DNA from 2 places in the Haladaptatus sp. AB618 genome. Region 1 is predicted to be linked to the other one. Evidence: riboswitches for the same ligand, from Rfam matches in the RefSeq annotation. Region 1 holds a riboswitch; the other holds the start of a gene.
What was found. Region 1 has a riboswitch for fluoride ahead of crcB (fluoride efflux transporter CrcB). Riboswitches for the same ligand answer to the same signal wherever they lie in the genome.
Positions count from the first base shown of each region.

Region 2: linked by a shared signal. The riboswitch ahead of NKF26_RS19455 (hypothetical protein) and the one ahead of crcB (fluoride efflux transporter CrcB) in region 1 are both predicted to bind fluoride.

Region 1 covers NZ_JAMYJX010000002.1:282,125-292,479, reverse strand. The annotation lists gene NKF26_RS08360 (protein-L-isoaspartate O-methyltransferase) at 1-472, shown strand, start outside; gene NKF26_RS08355 (class I SAM-dependent methyltransferase) at 497-1,129, opposite strand; gene NKF26_RS24365 (hypothetical protein) at 1,179-2,420, opposite strand; gene NKF26_RS08345 (DUF1697 domain-containing protein) at 2,486-3,019, opposite strand; gene NKF26_RS08340 (Ig-like domain-containing protein) at 3,462-3,947, opposite strand; gene NKF26_RS08335 (ATP-binding protein) at 4,024-5,052, shown strand; fluoride riboswitch at 5,100-5,168, shown strand; gene crcB (fluoride efflux transporter CrcB) at 5,178-5,618, shown strand; gene crcB (fluoride efflux transporter CrcB) at 5,615-5,977, shown strand; gene NKF26_RS08320 (universal stress protein) at 5,979-6,410, opposite strand; gene NKF26_RS08315 (RND family transporter) at 6,447-8,924, opposite strand; gene NKF26_RS08310 (COG1361 S-layer family protein) at 8,931-10,355, opposite strand, start outside.
Region 2 covers NZ_JAMYJX010000007.1:162,449-172,803, reverse strand. The annotation lists gene sod (superoxide dismutase) at 13-615, opposite strand; gene NKF26_RS19460 (alpha/beta hydrolase) at 800-1,786, shown strand; fluoride riboswitch at 1,894-1,958, shown strand; gene NKF26_RS19455 (hypothetical protein) at 2,095-3,525, shown strand; gene NKF26_RS19450 (manganese-dependent inorganic pyrophosphatase) at 3,645-4,568, shown strand; gene NKF26_RS19445 (hypothetical protein) at 4,635-4,841, opposite strand; gene NKF26_RS19440 (hypothetical protein) at 4,992-5,663, shown strand; gene NKF26_RS19435 (hypothetical protein) at 5,822-6,064, shown strand; gene NKF26_RS24205 (helix-turn-helix domain-containing protein) at 6,071-6,706, opposite strand; gene NKF26_RS19425 (NAD(P)/FAD-dependent oxidoreductase) at 6,995-8,362, opposite strand; gene NKF26_RS19420 (twin-arginine translocation signal domain-containing protein) at 8,423-8,845, opposite strand; gene NKF26_RS19415 (hypothetical protein) at 8,842-9,870, opposite strand; gene NKF26_RS19410 (DUF4177 domain-containing protein) at 9,863-10,078, opposite strand; gene NKF26_RS19405 (TylF/MycF/NovP-related O-methyltransferase) at 10,113-10,355, opposite strand, start outside.

The DNA.
Region 1 (10,355 bases):
AATCGTCGGTGAGGAGAACGTCCACGCGGTCGATATCACGCGAACCGTCGTATACGAGGCTCGGCAGAACCTCGCATCCGCGGGCTACGGCGGTGTCTTCGTGGACTGCCGCGACGGTGCGGACGGACTCCCCGAGTACGCACCGTTCGACCGAATCGTCGTGGAAGCAGCGTCCATCCGACCGCCGCGCGCGCTCGTCGAACAACTGACGCCCGACGGCCGGTTGGTCGTCCCGTTGGGCGGCGGCACACAGCGGTTGGCCGCCGTCGAGCGCACCCGTGATGGGACCCCCGAAGTCGCGGATGAGTTCGGCACCGTCGCGTTCTCGCCGCTCCTCGTTGACGGCGAACAGGCCGATACCATCGAACGGAACCGAACCGACCGCGAGGACCGCGAGTTCGCGGAACGCCACTTCCAGACCCGTCGTGGCTGGGAACACGAATGGATCGACTGGGACGGCGACGGATTGTAGCTCCCGAGAAGCGGCGAATATTCGTTATTTCACGGCGCGTCGAACCACCGTGAGCCACGCTTCGACGCTCTCGTCGTTGGACGGTGAGACGTCCTCACCCTGCGCGTTGACTTCGAACCGTGCAGGGTCGATTTTCACGATTTCCCACCCGTCCTCGAACGCCGTCCGGAGTTCCTCCTCGCTGATTCGTCGCGGTCCCCACTCACCGGGTTCCTGGTCGCTGAAACAGAGGATGACGACGTACCCGTCCGGCGCGACGGCGCTCGCCAGCGACGAGACGTACGTTCGTCGGGTTTCGTCATCGAAGACGTGAAACAGGCCGCAGTCGACGACGACGCCGAAATCATCCTCGACGCCATCCAGTGAAAGTGCATCCTCGATCCGGAAGTCGATATCCCCGGCGACGTCACGGGTTTCCGCCTTCGTTTTCGCTTGCTCGATGGCTCGTGGGGACGCATCGGCGCCGAGAACGGTGTATCCGCGGTCGGCGAGGAAGAGCGAATTTTCTCCGGTTCCACAACCGAGGTCGAGAATCGGTCCCTCGAACGGGATTTCGTCCCGCTCGAACAGCGAGCGGATGGCCGACTGCGGGCGACCGATGTCCCACGGTGGTGTTCCGGTGTACGCTTCGTCGAATCCGTCTTCGGGGGAACTCATTACAGGAATCGAGGCACGGGAGTTCCATAGGCTTCTAGGCCGTCGTCCGTCACTCCGCCCCGGCATCCAACCGCGCGGCGACCGCATCGGAGACGTTCGACAGGTGCGTCGCCCCCCAGACGGCCACGATGACACCCCCAACGGTGTCGAACACCAAGTCGAGCATCGTGTTTTCGAGCGAGTACTGCGACAGGACGCTCCCCGTTCCCGTCATCGTCGCCAACCCGCCGAGTCCGAACTCCAGCAGTTCCCAGAGCACGCCGAACGCGAGCGTGAAGAGGAGGATGAACAGCAGCATGAACTTCCGCGGAAGGTAGATGGAATCGGCGTGAACGTCGAGCGCCCGCACCGTCGTGTAGCCCGCCGCCGCGACGAGCGACGAGGAGAGGGTGTGGGTCAACTGGTCCCACAAGCCGACGGACTCGTACAGACCGACGGTCCCGACCGCGTGCAGAAAGACCGGGACGACGATCCAAAGCGTTAGGCCGGTATCGACTGGCAAGTGGTAATCCCGTTCGAGCACCGCCGGTAACTCCATCAGCGCGAGCGCGACTGCCGTGTTGACGACGATGCCGACGTTCGCTCGGTACAGGCCGTACGCCAGTACGCCGACGAGGACCACCTGAAGCGACCGCACCAGCAACCGTTGTTGCTCATCCGAGAGCCACCCGTCCGACGACTGGACGGCCGTCGTCTCCTCCGAGTCGCGTCGCTTGCCGCCATCCCGAAAGCCGAACCGGCGCGAATCGATGTGCCGGAAGTACGTCGCAAACACGATTCCGGCCGCGAGACCGGCGAGGGTCGCGGCGAGCAGCGACCACATCAGGCTTTGGAGTCCGTGCAAGTCGTGCATACCGAGCGTCCGGTCGGCGACCCACTGGACGACTGCCCACAGACCGGCGATCGCCATGGTCGTGATGACGACGAACAGGACCGCGAACCACGGGGAGAGTTCGACTTCGGTGAACGCGTCCAATTCCACCGCCAGCACCAGCGCAAGCCCCGCGACGGTCAGAAACGTCGCGACGGAGCGCGGAAGAATCGAACCGAACGGGACACTCAGGAGGGGGATCGCGACGAAACAGAGCGCTTCCCACGGCACCATCGTCGTCGGGCGGTGGTACGCTCCGACGGGAACCAGCGCGAGCGCGAGGGCGACGAGACCGAGACCAGCCCAGAGGAAATCCCCGCCGAGAACGCTCGCGAGAACGGTGATACCGATCACGGCGACGAGAATCCACGCGGCGAGCGCGTTTCGGGTTCCACGCTCGATTCCCTCGTTCCGGGACATACGTCTACTACGGCCATCACGAGTTAAAAACGAAAAGGCCGACAGGGTCGAAACGAGGGACGGATTTACCGCGCCAACTCGTGTACCCTGGTAACCACGTTCCACGTGCGTCGCGTCGCGGGTATACCGAGAACATCCCCGACATCGGTGAACTGGCCGCTTTTCCGCTCGTCCGTTCGAATACGGCTGTACACTTCGCGGTTCATAGTTTCGAACTCCTCGGCGTCGTTCCCGGCGGCCGAAAGTGTTCGAATCTGTTCGTCATCGGGGCAATCGTTCAAAAACGAGACGTACAGCTTCGTCGTCTCGTCCTCCGGTTGCGCGAACGGACATCGGCCGATAATTTCGTGGAGTTCATCGCGTGTCCTGACCATGACCGAGATATCGTACCCGAACGACGCTTCGACGGCATCCACGAGTTCGTCTTCGAGTTCGTTCGCGGCCGAATCGTCCGTCTCGAACACGACATTCCCGCTCTGGATGTACGTTCGAACGTGCTCGAATCCGAGCGATCGGCAGAGGTCGCGAAGGGCATCCATCTTCATTCGATTGTGCGCGCCGACGTTGATGCCGCGTAGAAAAGCGATGTACGTCGTCATGGGGTATCACTCCATGATGGTGGGGAATCGTCATAAAGAACGTACTTTTCGCCGGTAGACGGGGTACTCGATTGGGAACCGTTCGAGTGTTCGCCGGACGACACGATAGAATGGTCTCCTTAATCGAGATGCCTCCCCACGAACGGAGGAAGAACAGCGATTCAGATCGCAGTCATCGAGTCAAACTATGCGCGCAGCCACGCCTTCGGATGTTCGTCGCGGAGATGGTCGTGATACCACTTCGTCGCTACAGGGTAAGACGTGCCGATCATCTGCAGACCGCAGTGTCGACAACGAGCCATTGCCATATGGAACACGGTAGAAGGAGGGGGTTGATAGCTGTTACTATTTGAATTGAGCTGTTTCTTTGAACCTACTGCGCGGGAAACAACCGCCTAACGATCCGGAGTCCCGAGCGGATTCACGGTCCATCACCCGTTTCCTATCCGGACACGACCAGGATTTTCGTGTTCCCTTGCTTGTCCTCGAACTTGCTTCCCGCGGGTGGTTTAATGTCGATTTCGAGCGTGCCATCGTCCTGATTTGGTCCCAATCCGGGACGTATCGACAGTGTCGCTTTCCCATCGTCGCCCGTCGTCGCGGTCTGGATGTGTTTCAACGTGGCCGAATCGCTCTTCACGACGACTGTCGCCCCTGTGACGGGGTTGCCGTCCGAATCGATGACCGAGATATCGACCGAGTGATAGCCCGGGTGGACCACCTCGGGCGACGGTTTCGCGTCGAGTTCGCTCACCGTCAACCCGTGAAGCCCCGACAACATGTTCATCATCACCCCGAGACTTGCGACGCCGACGACGAGCGCGATGACCAACCGAATGGGAAGTCCCTCGATGGCCCGCTCGTCCGACCGAAACGCCCGAATCCCACGGCGATGCTTCACCTGCTGTAGCCGCTGACGCACTGACATGGCCCGGAGTGGTTCCGGTTCGAGATATAAACTCTCGGACGAAGGTTTATACCGGAGGTCGAAACCAACACCCGACATGACCGACGTTTTGGGGCGAACGGGCGACACGGGTGTTTCGGGAGGTCTCGGCACCTATCGCGCCCGAGACGGTAGTGCAGGTGCGCCGGTTCGGATCGATTTGGACGGACCACACGCCACGCTGGTCGTCGGCAAGCGCGGGTACGGAAAATCCTACACGCTCGGCGTGCTGATCGAGGAACTCGCGGAGACGGCGGGCGTCACCCCCGTCGTCGCCGACCCAATGGGGGCGTTCCGGACGTTTGCAGACGTCTCCGGATTCGACGTGGTCGAGAACCCTCGCGTGTCGGCGGACGCACTTTCCCCGCGTGCGTGGTGTGAGTTGCTCGGACTCGATCACGAGGATTCGGCCGGGTCGCTGGTGTGGCAGGCCGCCGCGAAGACGGGGTCGCTGGCCGGGATGCACGAATGCGTCTTGGACGCGGACGTCGCGCGGACTACCCGCCGCACCGCCCGAAACCATCTCGCGCTCGCCGACTCGTGGGACGTGTTTTCGCCCGATGGACTCACCGCGACGGATTGTGTGGCGTCGACGACGATACTCGACTGCTCGGGATACGACGACGCGCCGATGAACGCCGTCGTTCGGGCGATTGCCGACGACCTGTATCGTGCCCGGATTACGGAATCGGTAGCGACACTTCCGTGGTTGGTCGTCGACGAGGCGCACGCGTTCTTCGATGGAATCGCCCGGGCGGCGCTCGAAACCATCCTGACTCGGGGGCGACGACCGGGCGTCAGTTTCGTCGCCGCGACCCAGCGTCCCGCGGCGCTTCCGGACGTGGCGGTTTCCCAGTCGGACCTGCTCGTGGCCCACCGACTGACTTCACGGGCCGACCGCGAGGCGTTGGCCCGTGCTCGCCCGACGTACATGCACGGGTCGTTCGCCGACCGAATGCCCGAAACACCGGGGGCAGCCCTCGTCGTGGACGACGCGACCGAAAACGTCCACGAGATACGGATTCGGGAGCGACACGTCGAACACGGCGGCGGGAGTCCGAGCGCGAGCGAATTCGCAAACCGGTAATATCCGGCTCCTTTCGAGTTCGTTAAGTGGATTCGGGAGGGAACAGTGACTAACCGGGCGATGGAGTCCGCCTCCCCCAACCGCCGAACACGTCGGCTGATGACTCCTTTTCGAGAGCGACAGATATGGGACGTACACATCCACTACACACGTTAGAAGTTCTGCTATTGGTTGGCGTCGGCGGGTTTGCGGGGTCGAACCTCCGCTACTTCGTCAGCCTCGTCCAACCCGGCTTGACGGGGACGCTCATCGCGAACGTCGCCGGCAGTTTCGCGCTGGGATTCATCCTGTACGAGGCCATCTACATGGGGTATCTGGCCGACCAAACCCACGTCGTGGTCGGCACCGGGTTCCTCTCATCGTTTACGACCTACAGCACGTTCGCAGTGCAGACGACGCAAGCGGCGTCGCCGCTCTGGATGATCGGCAACGTCGCGGCGAACTACGGGTTAGGACTGATGGGCGTCCTGCTCGGCCGGACGCTCGCCCGTAACGTCAACGGGAGGAGCAAGGAAGCGGAGAAGATGGCAGAGCAGGAAACGACGGAAACGGAGGTGCCGGAATGAGTTCGCTCGATCCCGCCCACATCGTCGGGACGGGCGGTGCGATAGGCGCGCTGTGCCGCCATTTCGTCAGCGAACGGATCGATGCCGACGAGTTCCCGATCGGAACGCTCACCGTGAACGTCGTGGGGAGTTTCGTTCTGGGTCTCGTGACGTTCCTCTCCCTCGGAAATCAACTCGCGCTCCTGCTCGGCACCGGTGCGTGTGGCTCGTTCACGACGTTCTCGTCGTTCTCCTTCGAGACGTTTCGGTTGTGGGAGACCGGCGAGCGATTCCGCGCGGCGACCAACGCCCTCGGCAACCTCGTCGGTGCCATGCTCGCTATCGCCCTCGCGTGGGGCGTCGCCCAACTGCTCGGCTAAGCTACGCCGTCACTCGAATCACGAGTACCGGCAGGTCGGTATTGCGGATGACTTTCTCGGTGACGCTCCCGTTCAGGAAGTGTTCGAGACCGGTTCGGGCGTGGGTCCCCATCACGATGACGTCGATTCCGTGTTCGTCCGCGTAGGTAAGTATTTCCTCGTGGGGAATTCCGCGCAGGAGTTCCGTTGCTAGCGGTACGTCCCGTTCGTCCGCCACCCGTGTTACGTCCGAAATCGCCGCTTCTCCCAGTTCCGTTCGGTCGCGCTCTATGGTGAGCCATTTCGTGTCAGAGAGCGTGTTGTAATCCCGCGTATCGACGACGTACACCGAATGAACCCTCCCACCCGTAAACGACGCGAGGTCGAGTGCTTCCGTGATGGCGTCGGTAACCTCTGAACTACCATCGGTCGGGACGAGTATCTCGTCGTACATCCCGTTCTACCTTCGGCGGGCAGGGAAATAACTGTTCTACAGGAAGTAGCGATACCAGACGACGATGACGGATGGCGTCAACAGGATCGCCGTGAGATACGAGTAGAAGATGCTCAACGCCGTCACGAGACCGAACTGACCGAGAACTGGCGTGATGGCGAGAACGAGAATTCCCGTCCCGGCAACCGTCGTTAGCATACTGCCGGTCAGCGCACCGCCAGTGCCGCGGACGGTTCGGGTGAGGGCGTCGAACACGTCGTCGTCCGTCGGGCGTTCGGACGCGTCCGTTCCCTGCTCGAACTCGTCGGTAAACCGATGCACGACGTGGGCGGAGTAGTCGGTTCCCAACCCGAGTGCAATCGCGAGAACGGTTGCGGTAAGCGCGTTGAACGGGATGCCGAACAGCCGCATCGTTCCGGCGAGAAGTGCGACGGCGACGACGATGGGAAGCAGGTTGATCACACCGAAGGCCGCCCGCCCGACGAGCACGCGATAGACGAACGCGAGAAAGACGGCAGTCGCGATGAGCGCGGTGATGAGGCTCCTGAGAGCCGAGGCGAAGATGATCGACGCGATGGATTGGAACACGACGGTTTCGCCCGTCGCCGTCGCGTGAAGACGATATCGCTCCGCGAGGGTTCGGGCATCACGAGCGACCGCATCCTGCGACGCACCGCTTTTCGTCGAGTAGACGACCTGTGCGTGCCGCTGGTCCGCCGTGATGTACTGGAGCGCCTCGTCCCGTACGGGCGACGACAGCAACCGATCGTAAATCGTGCCGAGGTTATCGTCCGGAACGCCGTCGCGATCGATGTCGTTCCGTTGAACGAGTCGGCGGAATTCGGGTGATTGAGCGCTGTAGTTCCGGATGACGGTGATGATGCTCTCGGAACTCGCCTGTCGATCCCTCTGGACGAACGCCTTCGGCGGGTTGTGGTTCGCGTGCTGAATCGATTCCAGCGCGTAATCCTCGCGTAACGGTCCCTGAACGTACACCGTCACGGTGTCGCCCTGAACGGCGGCGAACTTCTCGTCCAGGAAGTTCGTCGTTTGGGTGACGGTGTACGTCCCCGGCGCGAACGGTTCCGGCAGCGATTGCAGATAGCTCGGCGTCTGTTCCGGCGGGAGGAAATCCTCGTTCGAGAAGGACGTGCTGATGCCGGTGGCGTAGTACCCCGAAACGACCGTCACGAGCAGCGCGAACGCGAGAACGAACGGTGCACCACGCCGAGCGAGCGTGACGCTGACTTGCAGGAGTCGCCCGAGTGCGGACCCTTCTTCGCCGAGCGGTCGTAGGCCGAACACGGGAAGGTCGTACCGGAATCGAAGTCGGTCGGTTTCGACCTTGGCCGCCGGGAGGAAGATACCGAAGATGAGCGCCGTGACGAAGATGCCGATCGCGGCGACCAATCCGAACTCACGAATCGGTTGCAGGCGACTCGTGAGGTTCGACCCGAACCCCATCACGGTCGTCCCCGTAACGATGAAGAAGGCGACGAGCAGTTGGTCGGTCGTTCGCCGCATCGACCTCCCGATTCCCAGTCCGGTGACACGCTCCTCCCGGTAGCGGTTGATGGCGTGTATGCCGTAGTCGATACCGACCGCGAGGAGCAAGGGCGGCACGGCGACGAGCAACTGTGTGAACGGAATCCCGATCCAGCCCATGAACCCCAGCGTCCAGATGACGGTCATCACCAGCGAGACGACCCCGAGCAGGAGGTCCAAGGGGTCACGATAGGCGAAGATCAAGAAGACGAGTATCAGGATCGCGGCCGCGGGCGTGACGATGATGAGCGAATCGAACGTGACGCTCGACAGTTCCGAGGAGATGATGCCGCTACCGAACACGCGGATGTCGCTATCGACGCTCCCGACGACGGATTCCGAGCGGAGTTGAATCCGCGTGAGCGGGTCGTTCGCGCTCGATTCGGCACCCGCTTGCTGTGAGAGTCCACGCGGAATACGATGATCGACGACGGCGATCGTCGCCGAGGCCGAGGCCGCCCGTGGGTTGAAGTCTTTGCTCAAGAGGGTTCGAAAACCGGGCGTTCCCGAGGCCCGCCGAACGGCGATTTCGATCTCCGTCGGCGTCGCCTGCCGAACGGTTCGCACCTGTGCTTCGAGCGTCGTCGCGTTCGGGTCGATGGTTCGTGCCACGATGCTCGCGGCGCTCGTCGTCGAGGAAACCCGGAGGTCGGTCCGCTGTTCGAGGCGGTATTGAGCCTCCAGCATCGCCAATAGTTCGGGTTTCGAGAGCACGTTCCGGCCGGTCTGGATGAGCTGTGTGCTCCCGTTTTCCGCCGCGAACGGTGGCGTGAACTCGCGGTTGACGGCGTCGAACGCCTCCTGTGCGGGGCTGTTTTCGGTGAACTGGCTCGTCCCGGATTCGGTCGAGATGCGAACGAGTCCGACACCAAAGACGGCGGTCAGGACGAGAAAGACGAGCAGAACGGTCTTCGACCGCTCGGCGATCCACACGTCGAGCCAGTCGATAACGCGTTGATAGTCCACCATTGGGGGTCACCGCCTGCGCAGGACGAACACGGCCACGAGAACGAGGAGTACCGCGATGCCGAGGAGGACGAGAATCCCGTTCGAACCGCTCACGAACGACAGGACGCCACCGCGTTCCGGTGACGTCACTCGAACGGGAACCGAGTACGTGTCGGTGAGTTTCGTCTCACCGTCCGGCGTGTCGTACTGGAAATCGACCGACGCCGGGTACGTGTTCGGGAGCGTCCCACCATCGGCACCGATGTCGAACCGGATCGTCGCCGACTGATTCGGTTCCAGTTTCGGGATGAACGCCTCGTTGTCGTTGACGGTCAACGGACTGTCCACGAACGCCTGTGCGTCGATGTTCCGCAGGGTTTCGTTCCGGTTGTTCGTGACGACGAGCGACACCGTCCCCGTCGAACCGGCCTCGACCGACGCCCGGTTCGCATCGATCCGGAACTCGTCCTTCCGGGGGTGGACATCGATCCGTGCGTCGAGCGATTTGCTCTGCCTCGGGTCGCCGTCCTGATTCTGATAGCGCACGACGAACGAGAGCTGTCGCGGACCGCGGTCGGCGGTGTCGCTCACGTCGATACGGAAGTCGAACGGTTTCGATTCGCCGCTATCGAGCGTTCCGAGCGCGTACTCCGTCTCGGTCGGTGAGAACGTGGTGTTCCCGCGCTGGGGCGCGAGAACGAGGACGGCGTTCGGGGCGCGCTGTGGTCCTTCGTTGGTCACGGTGCCGGAGACGAACCCCTGCTGTCCCACCCGTAAGGTGCTGTGCAAGTCACCTACCGAAAACGATTGTTCTGGGTCGGGAATGATGCCGACGAGATGGGGATTCGTTTGATTCCGACTTCCGTTCTCCCGATAGGAGATCGAGAGGCTGAACGGGTAGTTACCGCCGACCGTGTCGTTGCTCGCCGTGACGCGATACTGGAACGTTCGCCGCTCGTTGGACGACCACCGACTGACGAACTGGCTGGCGTTCGGCGACCGCCCCAAACTGAGTTGCTCGTTCGACGACTGTAGCGAGACGACGGCGTCGTGAACGTCCCGTCCGGTGTTCTCGACGGTCAGCGAAACCGTCCCCGTGTCGCCAGCCTGCACGTTCGAGGATATCGCTGTCACCTCGAACCGCTCCAAACGAACCCGCTCGGTCGGCCGCACGTCGAACGTGTACGGGTCCGTTCGCTCGCGAGAACCGTTCGCGGTCGTGTACGACACCGTCGCCCGAAACGGGTAGTTCTCGGATTGTGCGAACTCCTCCGCGAGTAGGCCGAACTTCACCGTTTTTCGCTCGCCCTTCGACCAGTTACCGACGAACTTGCTGGCGGTCTGTGACGGGCCGAACCGAACGCTCTCGTTCGGCGAACGCACTCGAACACTCGCGTTGGAAACGTCGCGTCCGGTGTTGACGAACGTGATCGAGAGGTTTCCCGACCCGTT
Region 2 (10,355 bases), on a different contig from region 1:
GTCGTGGTGGCGTTATTCGAACAGTTCGACGGCCTGCCCGTAGCGGTCGGCGGGTTCCTCCCAATCGACGACCTCGAAGAAGTTGTCGATGAAGTCGCCGCGGTCCGGACCGTAGTCGTAGTAGTAGGAGTGCTCCCACACGTCGAGTGCGAGAATCGGGTGGCTACCCCAGAGTGCGCCCTGGTCGTGTTTGTCCACGACGATGTTTCGTAGTTGGTTGCTGAACGAGTCGTAGACGAGGAGTGCCCATCCGCTCGCCGCGGACGCGGCGGCCTCGAACTCGCCCTTCCACGCCTCGTAGGAACCGAAGTCCTCCTCGATACGGTCGGCGAGCGCACCTTCGGGCGCGTCGCCGCCGTCGGGATCCATCGACTGCCAGAACAGGTCGTGCAGAACGTGTCCGCTGCCGTTGTGCGTGACGCTCCGGATGGCTCCTGCGGACGACGAGAAGTCGTCGGAATCGCGGTTCTCCGCGAGCGTTTCCTCGGCGCTATTCCAGCCGTTGACGTAGCCCTGATGGTGGGTGTCGTGGTGCCACGTGAGCACCTGTTCGGAAATGTGCGGCTCGAGTGCGTCGTAGTCGTACGGGAGTGGTGGTAGTTCGTAATCGCTCATCTGTATCTCCATATCCGGGTACGTACAGTGGTAGTATGAGGATTTCCTGTAACGAATTCAAGTAGGATATCTGTCGATTGTGGGTTGCGACGATATCGGAAGTACCGTTCCGAACCGGTCCGAAATAGAACATTCCTGTTGGCTGGCCAACGAGATTATGCACATCGGTAGCATACGGCATTCGATGAGTACTACAACTGTAGAGCGACGCGCTCAAGAACTCGATTCCGATGCACAGACGCTTCTCGACACGCTGGTCGAGGAGGGTGCACCCGACCTGACTCAACTCTCGCCCGAACAGGCCCGCGCACTGCTCGGTGGACTGTTCACCCCCGACGTCAAGCCGGAGTCGGTCGAATCGGTGGACGAACGAAAGATTCCGGCGTACGCCCGGGACATCCGCGTGCGAATCTACGACCCTGCTCCCGACGAGTCGCTTCCCGCCGCCGTCTACTTCCACGGCGGTGGCTGGGTCGCCGGTGACCTCGACACACACGACGGCGTCGCGCGGTCGCTCGCAAACGAGGGGAACTGCGTCGTCGTCTCCGTGGACTACCGATGCGGCCCGGAACACCCCTTCCCGGGTGCCGTCGAGGACGCGTATCTGGCGACGAAATGGACCGCCGACAACGCCGACGAAATCGGAGCGGGCGAGGGGATAGCCGTCGTCGGTGAGAGCGCGGGCGGCAACCTGGCGACCGTCGTCGCACAGATGGCCGTCGAGAACGGGGTCGACGCGCCCGAAATCGAGCACCAGGTGTTGTTCTATCCCGTCACCGACCACTCCTTCGACACGAAATCGTACGAGGAGAACGCGGACGGCTACTTCCTGACCGCGAGAGGGATGGTGTGGTTCTGGAACCACTACCTCCGGGACGACATCGACGGTGCGAACCCGCGTGCATCTCCGCTCCGCGCTACGGAACGGGTTCTCTCGGAACTGCCACCGACGACCATGTTTACCTGCGGATACGGCCCGCTCCGCGACGAGGGGTACGCCTACGCCGAGGCGCTGTCCGACGCCGGCGTCTCCGTCGATCACACCAACTACGACAGCATGATTCACGACTTCGCCAACATGCGCCGCCTCGCCGACCCGTTCCCGGGCGTCGAAGCGGCGGAGGACGTCCGCCAGCGGGCCGGGAAAGCGCTCCGCGGCGCGTTCGACTGAGACCACGGCGACCCCCGAAACGATTCGACGCGAATCAGCTGATTTCGGGGGCCCACGTGACTCATCCCGTCGAACTCCTTATGATCCTCGCAACCCACTAGTGAGACGCTATCGCGGGAGATGGGGTCCTCCTTCAACCGCCACGAAACTGGCTGACGATCCCTGCGAAGGTCGTTCAAAATCATGATGCCAGTTTCGTACGCGGATCGTCGTCGAACCGATTGGCGAGTACCATCCCGAACGCCGCACCGCACGAAGTATCAACGACGGCGTTCGTCGGATGCGCGGTTTCTTGGCGGTGAGTAGCCGTGGGAGAACGAGCATCTACGGTCAGCGAGCGTCAACTCCTTCGGGCGCTCACGCACGACGGATGCCCGGTTTGTGATCACCTTCGAAACCACGAGGCCGAGTTTCGATTCTGGTTCATCGCGGAGCGATACCACCAACGAGAACTGCTCGACGCGCTCACGAACTCGCTCGGCTTCTGTGTCGATCACGGTGAATTGCTCGCCGACTCCCCACGGAGCAGGTCGCCGATGACGTCCGCTCACGAAGTCGTCAGCCGACGAACCCTCTCACGGTTCGAAGCGGGTGAAATCGACCGGACGACGTGGTCGTCACTCGCGACCTGTCCGGCATGCGCATCGTTCGAGCGCGCCGGGGACCGGACGGTGTCGTTTCTCGGACACGGACTCGAAACCAGCGCGGCGGAGTACGGCGACCCCGGTATCGCCTGCTTTCCCCACTTTCGTTCGCTGGCGGCGACGGTCTCGCCGTCGCTCTTTCACACCCTCCTGCCCGTTCAGCGGCGACAGTTCCACGACGTTCGAAAGACGGTTCGCTCGATGCGGGAAAATCCGACGACGGCGACCGATTCCAGCCTCCCCTCCGAACTCGAAACGGCGCTCCAACTCACGGTCGGCCACGACATCCACCCGTCCGCGCTTCCGCCCCCGGACGTGGACCCGAACGCGACTCGGGACCCCGTCGGTGACTTCACAGCCTTGCTCGATTCGGGGGATGGGTGTCCGGTCTGTCTCGAAGTCAGTCGCGCGTGGCAAACCTGGCTCGCGTGGTTGCTACACGCCGATTGCGACGGCGACCGACTACACGACGTGCTCCCGGCGTGTCGCGAACACGTCTGGGGATGCGTCCGGTACGGCGATACAGACCTCGCGATGGCCATCGCCGACGCCGCGTCGGACCCGGTCGCCAGCAGACTCACCCGGGCAATGCGACTCCTCGATGATGACCCCGAGTCACGGGAGGACGTATCCGCCACACTTGCTCACGTGGACTCGTTGCGACGGTTCGTCCCTCGTCTGCGCGACGATGGGACGACGCGGGCGCGTGAAGCGATACGACGGCCGATTCGGTGTCCGGTCTGTGACCGCATGGAGACGGCACGGGACCGTGCCGTCGAACTGCTCCTCGCGTTGCTCGAACAGCCCCGATTTCGGCAAGCCTTCGAGGACGGCTACGGACTGTGCCTGAACCACTGTAGTTACGCGCTCGCACGGAATCCATCCCCCGAAAGTGCGGCGTTGCTGCGGTCGGACGAAGCGGCGAAAGTGGCCCGTCTCCAGTGGGAACTTCGGGAGGCACAACGCAAGCAAGCGTGGGATGTTCGCCCCGAAGGGAAGGGTGCCGAACAGCGTGCGTGGCTTCGCGCAATCGCGCGGTTTTCGGGCAGATATACGCCGTTACCCCCGGACGACGCTCCGAGCGGTGAACGGTGAGTTCACTCGGAAGTCCCCATGCCATCAAGGATAGAATGTGTGTTTATTACGTCATTTGATCGCGCGTTTCGCTCGCCAGGATAATAGCGTTCATACAATTGGGGAAACGATGTACCCATATGCCAGAATCGACCTACGTCATCGGTCACCAACAGCCAGACACTGACACGATCTGCTCTGCACTCGCCTACGCAGGGCTGAAACAGGCACAAGGAACGGACGCGATTGCCGCACGCGCCGGTGAACTGAACCCTGAAACCCAGTTCGTCTTGGAACGCTGGAACGTCGAGAGTCCGACCCTCCTCGAAGACGCGGACGGGGAGCAATTGATCCTCGTCGATCACAACGAGTACAGCCAGACCGTCTCCGGGGCGCGGGACGCGGAGGTCGTCGAAGTCGTGGACCACCATCGGATCGGCGACGTGAAAACCAGCGGTCCGATCTTCTTCCGAACCGAACCGGTCGGCTCCACTGCTACCATCCTCACGGAACTGTACGACGAGGCGGACGTGGAGATCGACTCCCAGACGGCCGGTCTCCTCCTCAGCGGACTGCTGAGCGACACCGTGGTTCTTCGATCCCCGACGACGACAGAGCGGGATCGAGTCGTCGCCGACCGACTCGCGGACATCGCGGGCGTGGATTACGAGGAGTACGGAAAGGAACTGCTCCAGCGGAAGAGCCAACTCGGCGAGAAAAGCCCACGGGAGATGGTGGTGGGCGACTTCAAGGAGTTCGAGTTCGGCTCGGAACTGGTCGGTATCGGACAGGTAGAAACGGTCGAACCGGACGTGGTGTTGGAACAGCGCGAGGAAGTGCTCGCCGCGATGGACGACGTGACCGAGGAGCGGGAGTACACCGTGTTCCTGTTGCTCGTCACGGACCTCCTGGAGGAGGACTCCACCGCACTGGTCGCCGGAGACGGTGTGGACACCGTGGAAGCGGGACTGGATGCGACGTTCTCGGACCGCGAAGCGTTCCTGCCCGGCGTGATGTCCCGCAAAAAGCAGGTCGTCCCGCCGCTCGAAGACGCGTTCAACTGATTCGACGGCAGGGGTTTTGAGTGCCCCTCGTTCGTTATTTTGTGCATCTCCGTGTTGTCACGCTCGTCAGCTCTCGCTCTCGTCGAGCACGTCACTGATTCGGTCCGGTTGGAACGCCTCGTCCGGCATCGCGTCGAACCACGCGGCGTCCTCGATCGTTTCCCCCTCGATTCCGAGTTCGTCGCCGACGGTTCCATCGTCGGCCGCGATTGCGTGGTAGAACACGGTGTACTCCCCGTCGGCTTCGAGGAGTCGTTCGATGTATTCGTCCATGTTTCACGAGATCTGTCGGTCAGTACGAATGCATTGTGTACGACGGTCCCGACGAACATCGGACGAATCGTTCATTAACTCAATCACGTTTCAGCTGATAGTTCACCGATCCATTTAACGGAACGGAGAACCAGAGTAACACGAACACAGATGGTCCTCGATTCCTTCACGACCCTCGCCGTGGCGCTGGCGGTCGTCGTGGGTCTCGCGTTCACGTACTTCGGCTACTCCTTCGTGACGCAACTCACGTCGCTCGTCGGCGGCCTCGGCGGTGCCCTGTTCGGTAGTTTCGCCGCACGAACGCTCGCCCCCGGATTCGGCATCGCTCCGCACGACATGTTGCTCGTTTCGCTGGTCGGCGTCCTCATCGGCGGGTACATCGGTAGTCGCTTGGCCCGCTCCGCACAGCGGTTCGCCATCGTCGGCGTCTGCGTTATCGCCGCCGCGTCGGTCGCCTACTCGTCGTTCAGCGGCGGTGGTGAACTGGGAGGTCTCTCGGTTCCGTTGCTTTCCGGAACAGTCGACCCGGTCGTCGGGTCGCTGTTCGTCGCCGCCGTCGTGGGTATCCTCGTCTGGCAGTTCTACCTCCCGTTCCTGACGGTCGTGACGAGTCTCCTCGGCGCGACCATCCTCCAGGAACTCGCTCGCCAGTGGGGCGACATCCTGCCCGTCTTCCACGCCAACGTGTGGTCCACGCTCGGGTCCAACGAGGTGCTCTGGTTGCTCCTCGTCGGGTCGGGCATCCTGATCCAGTATCGGCGCTATCGCAAGGTTGGATCCTACCGGCGTCTACGGCGACTCTCACCCGGCCGAATCCGGTGAATTCGGCCGACCCCATGTTTAATCCTTCCACTTGTTGATAAAATATTTTCACATTATTCGCGGATTTTCACCACAAAGCTTTCACCAAAGGTTGTGGAAGAGAGTATCGAACTCACATGTCCATCTGGCTGGTCTCATACAAGTTCCGAGATGGAAGTGTGGTCCGCCGTACCCTCGACGCCCAGTCGATCAACGAGGCGTACGACGTATCTGCCCTCCCAGAGACGCTCGGCGACCGAGTCCTCGATTCGATAGATATCGAGGAACGGGAGTCGTCGAACGTTCTCGGAACATCGATCCGATTCGGTAGCGAGGAAGAGTGCACGCAACCAACGCCCCAGAAGACGGTGGCCGAACCCGCCGGGCAGACACGAACCATCGCCCAGCGGGATACCTCGTGACCCCGTTCAGTCGGCCGATTCGGCGAAGAACTCCTTGACGACCGTCTCCTCCGCACGGTGAAGCACGACGCTCGCCGTCGATTTGCTCACGTCCAGCGCGGTGGCGAGGTCAGTGAGCGAACAGTCACGTGGGGTGTCGTAGTACCCTCGTTCGAGCGCTTCGGCCATGAACCGCCGTTGCCGGTCCGTCAGCAGTTCGGTCGAGTCCGTCGATTGTGTGACCGAGACGACTTCGAAGGCGAAGCCGGTGGCTTCCAACTCGTCCCTGAAGTCCGACAACCGACCCTGTGTCGTCGTCAAGTCCGTGAGTATCCACCCGTCCTGCACGAGGAGCGGGAACTGCGGTAGGTTCCCCGACGAAAAGACCGCACGGAGCGGCGGCGGGACGAACGGCAAGAGGTACTGAATCAGCGCCGTGTGCTCGTCGGCGTGGAGCACCTCGTAGGACATGGGACTGCGTTCGAAGAGGTCGACGACGGCTTCCGGATTCGCCATCGTCGCCTCCAAAATCACGTACAACCCCTCCTCCGTCGGGTAGTTACTCAGGATTCGGAACTCGTCGTCCGGGTGGTCGGCCGTGAACCCGAACAGGTCGAACGGCCGGGTTCCGGGCGGTTTGAACTTTACGCGGGCTTTGGGCATGGTTAGGTCTCGGTTACTGCTGATTTAGTCGCATCTGCGGTACTGGCGCGTGGATTCCCTACGTTTCACGAGTGGATACGTCGTTCGTGCCCTGACGTATCGTGGACGACCACGGTGCAAGCGGTCCGCCGAGGTGAGTGACGGCCGCCAGCAGGAAGGTGTTGCCGCCCACAATTACGGGTGCAAAAACGGCAGTGACGCGGGGTCGTTCCATGTCGAAACGGAGGGTGTCGACCACCGTCCCAGTTCACGCGAACATGTTCGACCGAACGGTTCGGGTATCGCGTTTCACCGGTATTCGACGTCTTCGAACGCTTTCAGCACGACCTTGCTCAGTGCCGGATGGATGTGAATCGTCCCGGTCACGTCGTCCACGGTTCCCGAACCGCTCGCCAACGCGAGGAGGACTTCGTGAATCAGCGTCGAAGCGTCCGGCCCGACGATGTGACAGCCCAGAATCTCCCCGTCCGGTGCGGCGAGTACCTTGACGAACCCGTCTCGGTCCCTGAGCGCGTTCCCCATCACCGTGTCGCGGTAGTCACAGCGCCCGACGGCGTACTCTTGTCCAGCCTCCTCCAACTCCTCTTCCGTTTCTCCCGTGCCCGCCACCTGCGGCGAGGTGAAGATGGCGTGACCGATGCCCGTGTAATCGACCGCCTCGCCCTTCCCATCGAGAGCGTTTTTGACGACGTACTTGGCCTCGTGGTCGGCGGCGTGTTTGAAGTGGTAGGGTCGGATGCAGTCCCCGTGTGCCCAGACGTTTTCGGCGCTGGTCTCCAGATACTCGTCCGTCTCGACGTACCCTCGTTCGTCGAGGTCGATATCGGCCGCGTCCGGGTCGAGTCGGTCGGTGTTGGGTCGGCGACCGGTCGCGACGAGCAACTCGTCGGCGGTGACCGCGATGGGTTCCCCGTCGTCCGACGTCGCGGTGACCGTCACCTGTCCGTCCGCCTGCGTGACCGCTGTCGCCTCGTAGCCGACGTGGACCGTGTGCCGGCGGCGGGCGATTTCGGTGAACGTCTCGGCAACCTCACGGTCTTCGGACGGAACGAGCACGTCGCTCCGACCGATGATGGTGACGGCCGTTCCGAGGGCTTCGTAGAAGTAGCCGAGTTCGGCGGCGATGTAGCCGCCGCCGATGACGACCAATCGGTCGGGCCGCCTGTCGAGACGGAGTGCATCCGTACTCGTGAGGTAATCCACGTCGTCCAGTCCGTCGATGGGTGGAATCGCGGGACGCGCTCCGACGGCGACCACGACTTTCTCCCCCCGGATTTCCTCGTCACCGACGCGGAGGGTACGCTCACCGACGAATCTGGCCTCGTCCCGATACAGCGTGATGGTCTCGCGCTCCTCGATGGCGTGTCTCAGTTCGTCCGATTTTCCGTCGGTCATCTCCGTCACTTCGTGGACGATTCGTGGGAAGTCGATACGGTCGAGGTCGGCATCGATACCGAACTCTCCGGCGTGTCTGACCGTCTCCGCCACGTCCGCGCGGTGGATAAGCGTCTTCGACGGGTTACAGCCACGATTGACACACGTCCCGCCGAGCGGGCCGCGTTCTATCAGTGCCACGCTTTCCCCCCGGTCCGCGGCGGCGAGCGCGACTTTGTTTCCGGTTCCCCCGCCGATGACAACGATGTCGTAGTCATCCATTTCGTTCACCTCGAACCCCTTACGGCGGGGGTGATCAAGAACTTCCGCACCGACGAAACGCTACAGAATCTTGTTCCCGCCGACGGTCACCGTCACCGAATCGACCGTTTTCCCGTCGTAATCGACGGCCGAGAGGGTGGATTTCCCGACCGGGACGAACACCGTCTTCGAGGTTTGTCCGCTCTGGACGGTGCCGGTGTCGAACTCGCTCCCGCTCGAACTGATGACCGTGAGTTCCCGAACGCCGTACTCCGTCGTCGCCGCAGGGGTGAGACTCACGCTCGCGCTCACCCGGCCGCTGGCCCACGGTTCGCTGACCGAGACCTTCTCGAAAATCTTCGATTCGTCCGTCCCCGAAACACGTGCCTTCGGGTCGAGCGTCACGCAACCGCTCGTCCCGACGAGTCCGGCCGCGGCGACGGCACCGAGGAACGTTCGACGTGAACGCCGATTTTTCGATTCGCCCGCGTCGTTCCCCGTCATCGCTGTGAATCCCTCAGGATGAGCGGCCCGATGGCAAGCGTCCGTTTTGCGACCGTCGCGATGCGGAGGATGTAGGAGACCAACAGCATGAACGGGATGAGCGACACAGTGAACGCCCCGGCGACGACCAACAGGATATCCGAAAATCCGAGGGTCGTGCCGGTGAACGTCCCGCTTCCGACGAAGGCGAGCATCGACCCCGCAACGAACAGTGCGGGAACCGCGGCGTACAGAATCAACTGCGAGAGGTCGATGAGCGCCCACTGAAAGTAGAGCGTCTTGATGTGCTCGCGCGCCGGGCCGAACATCGACAACGAGGTCTTCAACTGCTCGAACTTCCGGTGTTGGTCGTCGGAGAGGTCGTCCCCGTACTCGTCGCGCATCCGCTCGACGTGGAAGATTTTCCACGAGTAGTTGAAATCGAGTGCCGCGAACAGCACGTCGAAAGTGCCGAACTTCGCGCCGTCGAGTTGCTCTTTGACCGTGTCGGCGTTCCCCGTGAGGCTGTCGATGAACTCGTCGAGTTCGTCGAGCAGGTCGCTGTTCCCGTCCTCGCTGACTGCGTCCCGAAGTTCGTTCGCCCGAAGTTCGGTCGTGTCCAGTATCTCCTGGAGGAACTTCGACGGGTCCGAGGGCGTCGTGTGGCCGATCATCTCGCTGACGAAGCCTCGGAAGTCCATGGCGTCGCTCATCCGTCCCCGTTGATCGCCGAGCGGGCCGTTCTCCTGTGAGATGACCAACTGGGTGATGGTCACGACGAGCGTCGTCGCGGTGATGTTTGCACCGAGCAGGGTCGAGAACATCGTCTCGATGGTGTCCGACGTCGCGATTGCGGATTTCAGCGGCGGATACAGAAACGTCCCGGCGAGGACGAACGCGATGAAAAAGAGCACCGCCATCGACCCCGTGATGACGAGCCGTCGTGCCCCGAGGACGAGCCAGAGTTTGATTCGACTCTCGCCCGCCCGCTCGCGCATCGTGTTCGCGGTGCTGATCTCGTTGTCATTGTCGTCTTTCTCATTCATCTTCGTCGTCGTCACCCCTCCACGCCGGTCGCTTGAAGACGAGGTATTTCGTCCCCCCACCGACGTACTCGATCGTCGTCACCAACTCCCAGCCGTCTTCACCGAGTTCGTTCAGGTCGTTGATGGGGTCGATGGATTCCTTCTTCGTACTCCCCCGCGGCGGCCTGATGGTGTGGTACTCCCACTCCCGTTCATTTCTGTCTCGCATTCACTCTCTATTACTCGGTCAAGTCGAACGAGAATCATTGTTGTGGCCCGGTCTCCCCGTCCCGTTTTCGGATTATTTCGACACAATTTTCGTCTTCTCCGTCTTCAGCGACCAGTTCGTACATCGAGGCTGTCGGGTCCTTGACTATATATCCGAGCAAGCTTCCGAACCCGTTGTGTTCGGGATGCAGTCCGAGACCGCTTCCCGCACCGACCAGTCCCGGCGGTTCCCTGTCGAGCGTTTCCCGCCACCAGTCCGCGTCGAAGAACAGCGTCGA